Regions from separate parts of the Pseudoalteromonas aliena SW19 genome, predicted to be linked through region 1. Evidence: predicted binding sites of a transcription regulator. Region 1 holds the regulator's gene; each other region holds the start of a gene.
The links. Region 1 encodes sigma-54, which starts transcription at its own class of promoters, with help from an activator protein. Its sites were predicted from a motif close to GTTGGCACGNNNNTNGNNT; they were not measured.
Positions count from the first base shown of each region.

Region 2: a site for sigma-54 is predicted at 1,390-1,408, ahead of PALI_RS01825 (EF-hand domain-containing protein). Genes of this name have one in related genera too.
Region 3: a site for sigma-54 is predicted at 1,100-1,118, ahead of PALI_RS12530 (flagellar basal body rod protein FlgF). Genes of this name have one in related genera too.
Region 4: a site for sigma-54 is predicted at 1,212-1,230, ahead of PALI_RS06375 (EF-hand domain-containing protein). Genes of this name have one in related genera too.

Region 1 covers NZ_AQGU01000027.1:256,912-259,119, reverse strand. Annotated here, with positions in the region: gene lptB (LPS export ABC transporter ATP-binding protein) at 1-169, shown strand, start outside; gene PALI_RS14510 (RNA polymerase factor sigma-54) at 239-1,738, shown strand; gene hpf (ribosome hibernation promoting factor) at 1,764-2,051, shown strand; gene ptsN (PTS IIA-like nitrogen regulatory protein PtsN) at 2,056-2,208, shown strand, end outside.
Region 2 covers NZ_AQGU01000020.1:17,190-19,397, reverse strand. Annotated here, with positions in the region: gene PALI_RS01835 (TrkH family potassium uptake protein) at 1-331, shown strand, start outside; gene PALI_RS01830 (flagellar brake protein) at 365-1,030, shown strand; gene PALI_RS01825 (EF-hand domain-containing protein) at 1,488-1,700, shown strand; gene PALI_RS01820 (EF-hand domain-containing protein) at 1,764-1,976, shown strand; gene PALI_RS01815 (calmodulin) at 2,121-2,208, shown strand, end outside.
Region 3 covers NZ_AQGU01000026.1:284,105-286,312, forward strand. Annotated here, with positions in the region: gene flgG (flagellar basal-body rod protein FlgG) at 1-298, opposite strand, end outside; gene PALI_RS12530 (flagellar basal body rod protein FlgF) at 320-1,063, opposite strand; gene flgE (flagellar hook protein FlgE) at 1,370-2,208, opposite strand, start outside.
Region 4 covers NZ_AQGU01000025.1:176,092-178,299, reverse strand. Annotated here, with positions in the region: gene scpB (SMC-Scp complex subunit ScpB) at 1-499, opposite strand, end outside; gene PALI_RS06375 (EF-hand domain-containing protein) at 651-1,172, opposite strand; gene PALI_RS06370 (exonuclease III) at 1,385-1,816, opposite strand; gene xthA (exodeoxyribonuclease III) at 2,056-2,208, shown strand, end outside.

The DNA of each region.
Region 1 (2,208 bases):
TGGGATTGGTGTGTTAATTACCGATCATAACGTAAGAGAAACCCTTGATGTTTGCGAAAAAGCCTACATTGTTTCTCATGGGGAGCTGATTGCATCAGGTACTCCAGAACACGTATTAAATGACAAAACAGTACGCGATGTTTACTTAGGCGAGCAATTTAGGCTGTAACATTTACGCCATGGCTTTAAGCATCTGCTAGTATTAATTATAACAACATAAAAGGATTGTTAGAGATACATGAGGCAATCACTACAGCTGCGCATGGGCCAGCAACTTACAATGACTCCACAGTTGCAACAAGCTATTCGTTTGTTGCAACTCAGTACATTGGATCTCCAGCAAGAAATACAAGAAGCGCTCGACAGCAACCCACTTTTAGAGGTTGAGGAGCAAGACTATTCTGAAGACGCTGCAGGTAAAAATGAACAAAAAGCAGACACCGATGATATAACTGTTAGCGCATCTGCCGACGATGCTCCAAGCGAATACGAACAAGACAGCGGCGAAGCACTTGCTAAAGATACGGTAAGTGACGACATGGCGATGGATGTTAGCTGGGACGAGTACATGAGCGCAGCTCCAGCCTCTTCATCAGGTCCAATGCCTGAAGACGAGTCTATATACCAAGGTGCATCAACGGAAACGCTCCACGAGTATTTAATGTGGCAACTTCAACTAACGCCATTTAGCCCTACTGATGAAGCGATTGCGATTGCTATTGTGGAAGCCGTAGATGATTCAGGCATTTTAACACTAAGTTGTGAAGAGATTCTCGAAAGCTTCAACCAAGAAAACGAAGATGATAATGAAGTTGAACTTGATGAAATAGAAGCTGTTTTAAAACGCATTCAATTATTTGATCCGGTCGGTATAGCAGCGCGTAGTTTACAAGAGTGTTTGTGCATTCAGCTTAATCAGTTTGATAAAGAAACACCCTATATTAATGAAACAAAAATGATTTTAACCGAGCACATAGACTTATTAGCAGCTCGCGACTATCGTACATTAATGAAAAAAACGAAGCTCAAAGAAGAAGAGCTTAAAGAAGTAATGACACTCATCCATACGCTAAACCCAAAGCCTGCAGATACTATTGTTAGGGAAGAGTCTGAGTATGTAATTCCTGATGTGTCAGTGAAAAAAATTAAAGGCCGCTGGGTTGTTGAACTAAATCCAGATAGCATGCCAAAAATTCGCGTAAACAGCCAATATGCTGCGATGTCTCGCACTGTTAAATCAAGCGGTGATAGCCAGTTTATACGCTCGCATTTACAAGAAGCTAAATGGTTTATTAAAAGCTTAGAAAGTAGAAACGATACATTATTAAAAGTAACTAACTGTATTGTTAAGCAGCAGCAAGGCTTTTTTGAACATGGTCCTGAGGCCATGAAACCTATGGTTTTAAATGATGTTGCTGAAATGGTGGAAATGCACGAATCAACTATTTCGCGTGTAACCACTCAAAAGTATATGCATACACCTCGGGGGATATTTGAGCTTAAATACTTTTTCTCAAGTCATGTAAGTACCGAAAATGGCGGTGAATGCTCATCTACAGCAATACGTGCACTTATCAGAAAATTAATCGCTGCAGAAAACTCAGCAAAACCATTGAGTGATAGCAAAATAGCGGATATATTGGCTGAGCAAGGAATTAAAGTAGCGAGACGTACAATCGCAAAATATCGCGAATCTCTGGCTATTCCACCGTCAAATCAGCGAAAAAGTCTGATTTAAGACGCAAACAAAGAGGGTAATGCTTATGCAACTAAACTTAACTGGTCGTCACGTAGAATTAACTGATTCACTAAGAGACTATATAAATACCAAATTTGCGAAGCTAGAAAGACACTCTGATCATATTAATAATGTTCATGTCATTCTTGATGTAGAAAAACTAAGCCAAAAAGCAGAAGCAACAATACATGTAAGTGGTGCTGAGTTATTTGCCTCAACTGAGCATCAAGACATGTACGCTGCCATCGATTCGTTGATTGATAAGCTCGATCGCCAAGTAATTAAACACAAAGAGAAGCTTGCTCGACACTAATATGATGAAATTAAGCTCACTTATATGCCAGGACTGCAGCAAAGCTGCGGTCCTTTTTAATAGCAAAAAAAGAATTTTAGAGTTTATCAGCGAACTTGCTCACGATAAGCTTCCGTACCTTTCTCAACAAGATATTCTTAGCGCTTTACTAAGTAGA
Region 2 (2,208 bases), on a different contig from region 1:
ACACCCTCGTGCTATATATTCTATAAAGTTAGGCCGAAAGGCGCTTCCAGATAAAGTCGTCGAAGCGGTATGGGGATTTTTTTCTGCTTATGCATTAGTGTTTATTATTATTATGTTAGCGCTTATGGGGACTGGTATGGATAACATAACGGCGTTCTCAGCTACTGCCGCATGTTTAAATAACTTAGGCCCTGGTTTGGGTGACGTTGCATCACACTATGGTGCTATAACCGATGGCGCTAAATGGTTGCTTACTATTGCAATGGTGTTTGGTCGCCTCGAAATATTTACTCTACTGGTACTATTTACACCAACGTTTTGGCGTGGGTAAAAAAGTCAGTAAATACATCATTGGGAAAGGGATATGCCAGCAAATTTAGAAAAGCTAAAGCATATAGGTGTAGGCAGCTTAGTCGACCTAGAAATATTAACACCTACAAGTAGTAAGCGTGTTAAAACTGAATTAGTTGGTTTGCTTGATGATAAGTTTATTATTTTAAATTACCCCAATTCTAAACGATTGCTTGCAGCCAGTGATTATTTGCGTGACGGTGTGATGGTGGTAGTAAGAGCGTTGATAGAAGGTAGTGGTGGGCAAGTTATAGCATTTCGTCAACAAGTTATGTCGGTTACTTCTCATCCTGCTCGGCTGGTTTTTATTAATTTTCCTAAACACGTGCAGTTATTTGATCTGCGTTCACAAGCACGTATCCCTACTTTATTGCCAGCTAAACTTAAGTTAAGTGACGAAAGAGTGCTTGATGGAGTGATCAAAGACGTTTCATTAACTGGCGTTATGTTTGATATCAAAAGCGATCAAGCGCTTGAAAATATAAAAGATATGCAATGCACTGTTATGCTCGATAGCAGTGGTAAAAACTTTGCAGGTGAAGTGTGCAGCGTTAAAGGCTATTCGGCGGGCGCTAAGTGCGGTATTAAGTTATTAGCCAGCGAAGACGAAATGAGAACTTTCATGAGAGAGCACTTTATTGATCCCTCAATGCTTAACTCTGAACTTGATGAAAGCTAAGTTTCGCTATTATGCAACAAACTAGTGATTTATTATTTTTTTGCAGAAAAATTATTTAACCATCACCAAATAAAATAATAAACCATATAAAACAATAATTTAAATTTCAAAAAATCCTTCCAATTGTATTTATAAAAAAAAGTTCAGCTAAGGTTTAGCTAAATTTCAATGTTAAATCATCTTTTAAGTATCTAAATTTATAAACTGTAGTATTTTGAATCTTCTTAACATCATGTTTTTAAAGGTGTTTTTGTTTTTGCTTGAAACCCTGTTGCCAAAAAGCAACAAAAAATCTTGAACAATTTGCTTTCCTCACTCCTAAAGTTAGTCAACTCATTGAAAATAAATAACTTTTAAAAGTTGGCATCTAAGTTGTAATAGTCTGGGTGTACTAAACAAAACGTGATTTAAAGTGAACTACTTAATCGCATAAACATAACTTTGAAGGATACATATTATGAAACGCATTAATAAAACTTTAGCACTTATCGCATTAGCATCTTCTTCAGCTGCATTTGCAGCAACTGATTTCGATACGTTAGATGTTGATGGTAGTGGGGCCATTAGCCAAGCTGAGGCATCAGTAGATGCAAAATTAATGAGCATGTTCTCTGAACTTGATATAGACCAAAATGGTGAGCTATCAAAAGAAGAATTTTCAAAAGCATAAGCTTAACGCTACGGGGTGGCATAAGCGCCCTGACATTACTCAAAAATTTTAAGGATACACGTTATGAAAACATTAAATAAAGCACTAGCACTTATGGCAATAGCCTCTTCTTCAGCCGCGTTTGCAGCAACCGACTTTAATACATTAGATGTGGATGGCAGTGGCACAATTAGTCAATCTGAGGCATCGGTAGATGCAAAGCTAATGAGCATGTTCTCAGAGCTTGATACTGACCAAAATGGTGAGTTATCAAAAGAAGAATTTTCTAAAGCTTAATTAAAGGTATTGATCCTGAGTTGCCAAAGACAACCTAAGTAGGCAAGGGAGCTTACGAAAGAGGATAACAAGGAAGTGAAAAATTACGGTTTAAGTTCGAGATCTCATTTTTTTGATAGAACATTTAATATGAAGGATTAAGTTATGAAACATTTAAATAAAGCGTTGGCACTTATGGCTATAGCGTCTTCTTCAGTTGCATTTGCAGCATCAGACCTTAATAGCCTTGATA
Region 3 (2,208 bases), on a different contig from region 1:
GACCTGAAATCATCCAATCTAATGAGTTTTCAGTAGTTAACATGTTGCCTTGTGAGAAGTTCTTTTGGTTAGCAACCACTTTCGCACCAGCGCCAAGCATTAAACCAGATGGCATTTCAGTGTCTTGCGACGAACGCCCACCTGGTTGATTAATATTTTGATAGAGTAAATCTTCAAAAATTGCGCGGCTCTTTTTATAACCAACAGTACTTGCGTTGGCTAAGTTATTTGAAATAACCGAAATATCAGTTTGTTGAGCATCAAGCCCTGTTTTACTTATCCACAATGCTGGATTCATAATAATGTCCTCACTTTAAAGCTAAACTATGCGTAATAACTGATCTTGACGTTCGTCAATTTGTTCAGCTGTTTTCATTAGTTTCACTTGTAATTCAAATTGGCGTTGATGGCTGATCATATCGACCATTTCGTGAACTGGATTCACATTCGACATCTCTAAGCTACCACTCAATACTTTTACATTGGCAGACGTCTCAACAGTTTGATCTGGCTTTGGTCTAAATAAACCATCATTGCCTTTTTCAAGCTGTGCGTTATTTGCTTCGACTACTTTAAGTCTACCTATCTCTTCTAAAAAAGTAGCGGGTGCGCCTTGCGGACGAACTTGAATTGCACCGTCTTCACTAAATGCAATTTTTTCAATTGGCACTGGTAATATAACGGGACCACCTTCGCCAATAACTTGACGACCACCGCTTGTAACTAGCATGCCTTCGGCTGTGATGTTGAGCGTACCTACTTTTGTATATGCCTCATTTCCTGATGCATCTTGCACACTAAGCCAAGCGTTATCACTCATTGCGATATCTAAGTCACGACCGGTTTGAATAATACCGCCCGATGCCATGTTTGAACCAGGACGTTCTTGCATTGAAAATACACGCGTTGGTAAACCCTCACCAAACGCTTGCATAGAACGCGCTTGTGCAAAATCGGATTTAAACCCAGTTGTATTAGCATTCGCCAAATTATTGGCTTTAAGTGCTAACCCTTGCAGGCTTTGTTTTGCACCAGACGCCGCAATGTAGACCATTTTGTCCATAACATCGACTCACATAAAAAATCTCTAATTAAGTAAATGCAAAATAGATGCCAAAGAAGTATGAAATTGAAATTGACGCGTTTTGAGGGGGATAATGGTAGTTATATCAAGCTAAAGGCAGCTATTTTGATGCAATCACCCTGTATTAAAAATAAAAATGGTGACACCACTTAAGCTAATTTTCTGTCTAATAATGATAAAAAATCGCTGTCGAAATAGATGATTTTTATATCCTATTATTCTAACTCCAGATAATAAAAAAGGCTGCAACAAGGCAGCCTAGTATTTAGTCGATAAAAATTTAAATTATCGTATCTGTAAAATGGCTTGCTGTAGTGTTGAATTCACTTCCAGCGCACGTGAATTGGCTTGGAAGTTACGTTGTGCACTAATTAAATCAACAAGCTCATTTGTTAAATTAACATTTGATTGCTCTAATGCTGATGAGTTAATTTTGCCAAATGCACCTGAATTAGCTTCACCGGCTATCGGCTCACCAGAAGTTAAACTTTTCTTCCAAGAAGTATTTCCGACTTGTTGTAGGCCTTGAGAATTAGAAAAACGAGTTAATGCGACTTGCCCTAAATAGGTAGAGTCGCCATTACTGTAAGAAGCAACAATTTTTCCATCTACGCCAATATCAATATTCGCTAATCGACCTACTGCGGCACCATCTTGATCTAATACTTTATTTTCAAAAGCCCCTGCATGCTGTGTTGGTATTTTTGAAGATGTACCAGCTTCGTCACGCCAATTTATTGTTACATCATTAGGAAAGCTTGCGCCATTACTCAAAAGTCCTGATATATTTGCACCAGTTAACGTGACTGGGTTGAATGTATTTCCTGTATTTAATGCACCATTGGTATTAAGTGGTATGCCATTAGCATCAAACTGGAATGTTGAAATTGGGTTATACGGCGCTGTAGGTTGTGCACTACCATCTGGGTTAAATGGTTGACCGTCTAATGTGGCAAAGGTTTGCCATTCGTTAGCATTACCTGTAACAGTCGAGTCTGTTTTCACAAAATACAATTGCATTGTATGTGCTTCACCTAACGAATCGTACACGTTCGTTGAGGTAGAGTGAGTAAATGACCCCGTTTGAGTTGGGTCAAATGGCGTAATTGATGGTGGCGCTTTGG
Region 4 (2,208 bases), on a different contig from region 1:
CAGTTAACGAAAAATAATCTAAAAATTGTTTAGTAGTTGCATATAAAGCCGGCTTACCCGGAACTTCTTTATGCCCTACCACTTTAACCCATTCTCTTTCGAGTAAGGTTTTAATAATATTCGAACCCGTAGTAACACCTCTTACCTGCTCAATTTCGCCGCGTGTAATAGGCTGCCTGTATGCAATAAGCGATAATGTTTCTAGCAAAGCACGTGAGTATTTAGGCGCACGTTCCTGCCAAAGGTTGTTTAGCCAAGGACTTAGACTATTGCATGCCTGAAAACGATACCCACTGCCCACTTCAACTAAGCGAATACCACGAGTTTGAAAATGTATTTGTATTGTATCAATTGCATTATTTATTTGCGCCATAGATACAGCTAAATCCATTAATACAACGTCTTTAAGATGACGCTTACTCACCGGTTTATCTGCAACAAAAATCGCCGCTTCAATGATCTCAACTAATTGCTCATCACTAATTCGCCGACCCGCCATAAACACTCTTAACAAATAAAAATACACAGCCATCTATTATGACAGAACAACACCAAACTAGGAAAATATATCTATCAAATAGTTAAATTAAAGACACAAAAAAGCCAGTGAAAATCACTGGCTTCTAACTTGATTAATCTAACAGCAAAAATTAGCTGCGTTTAAGTGACTCAAGTGCGTCATCTTCAGCCACGGCGCTGCCGTACTTTTCAATATAACCGACAAACTCGCTTTTACTAACGCGTTTATCTTTATCTTTGTCCATATAACCAAAATGATTTGAAATATCATCGTCATTACCTTCGACGATTGAAATATAACCATTTTCGTCATTATCTAAACTTGCAAAACTACTTTCAATTTTATCAAATTTAGCAATATCGGCTTTAAATGCCGACTCGCTCACATCACTATCAGTCGCAACTTTACCGGCATTTAGTTGCATGTAAGCGCTAAACTCTTTACGGCTGATTTCATTGTCCATATTGGTATCAATATTTGAAAAATGTTCCCAGATGTTATCGTCATCTGCTTCGACTTTTGAAATATAACCATCGCTGTCATTGTCCAGACTTGCAAAATCGCTGTCTATTTTATCAAGACCTTGATGTGAAGAACAAGCTGCTAGGCTCAATGATGCTAAAATTGTTGCTGCTAATGTTAACTTTTTCATAAGACGTATCCTTGTAATTAATAAATGTCAGTCTAATTAATACAAGTCTAATGCCAAAATTGAAAGCGCAATTAAATCAATGACATGCATTCAATGCATCTTCGAGAGGAGCTATTTTATCACATCATTTCTGCAGACTTTTCAGTAAACCTTGTAATTTTTACAAAAAAAAGCTCGGTAAAAATACCGAGCTCTTTTTAAGTCTTTAGCGATTAAATAGCGGCGTTTTGATAACGCTTAACAAATTCAGTGACTGTTTGCCCATTACATTTTAACGAGTCTACATTACCTAACTTTTGACGAACTGGTGCTAGCCCTTGTTTTAAAGCTGTAAGGCATAATTGTGTTTCTTGTTGAGCATCTTTAGCAAATACTTCAACCTTAGCTTTAGTTACTTTACTGGCTGTTTCTTTTTTGGCGATATCGCGAATATCTTCACCATTACACAAGATGCTTGATGAAAAGCGCGATAAAAATACACCATGCTGAGCCGCTACTTTACGAGCAGCTGTAAAACCCTCATTTGCACTTAGTACACATAATTTAGATTCAATTTTATTGTCTTTACTAAAATACGAATTACTTTGTGCAGAAACAGTTGTTGATACTAAAAGTGCTGCAGCTAGAATTAATTGTGTTTTCATGAGAGTTCCTATTTGAACGTGGTTGCTAAATAATTTCGCGCATTATATAACCAACAATCCACATATCAATTGAATTTTTTATTTATTTTACAAATTAATAGAACATTAACAATGTTTAAACTTTAAACACCATTTGTACAACATTTGCGCAGCTATTTTCTCATTTCAGTCATGTTATGTAAGCGTATTTACTGATACAATTTGGTGTATTAAATCGAACTAATTTTAAGGCAAATCCAATGAAAGTGATTTCTTTTAACATCAATGGTCTGCGTGCTCGTCTTCACCAGTTACAAGCTATTATTGATAAACATCAACCAGACGTGATTGGCTTACAAGAAATTAAAGTTCATGATGAAGCGTTCCCGTTAGAAGATGTGCAAAACATGGGG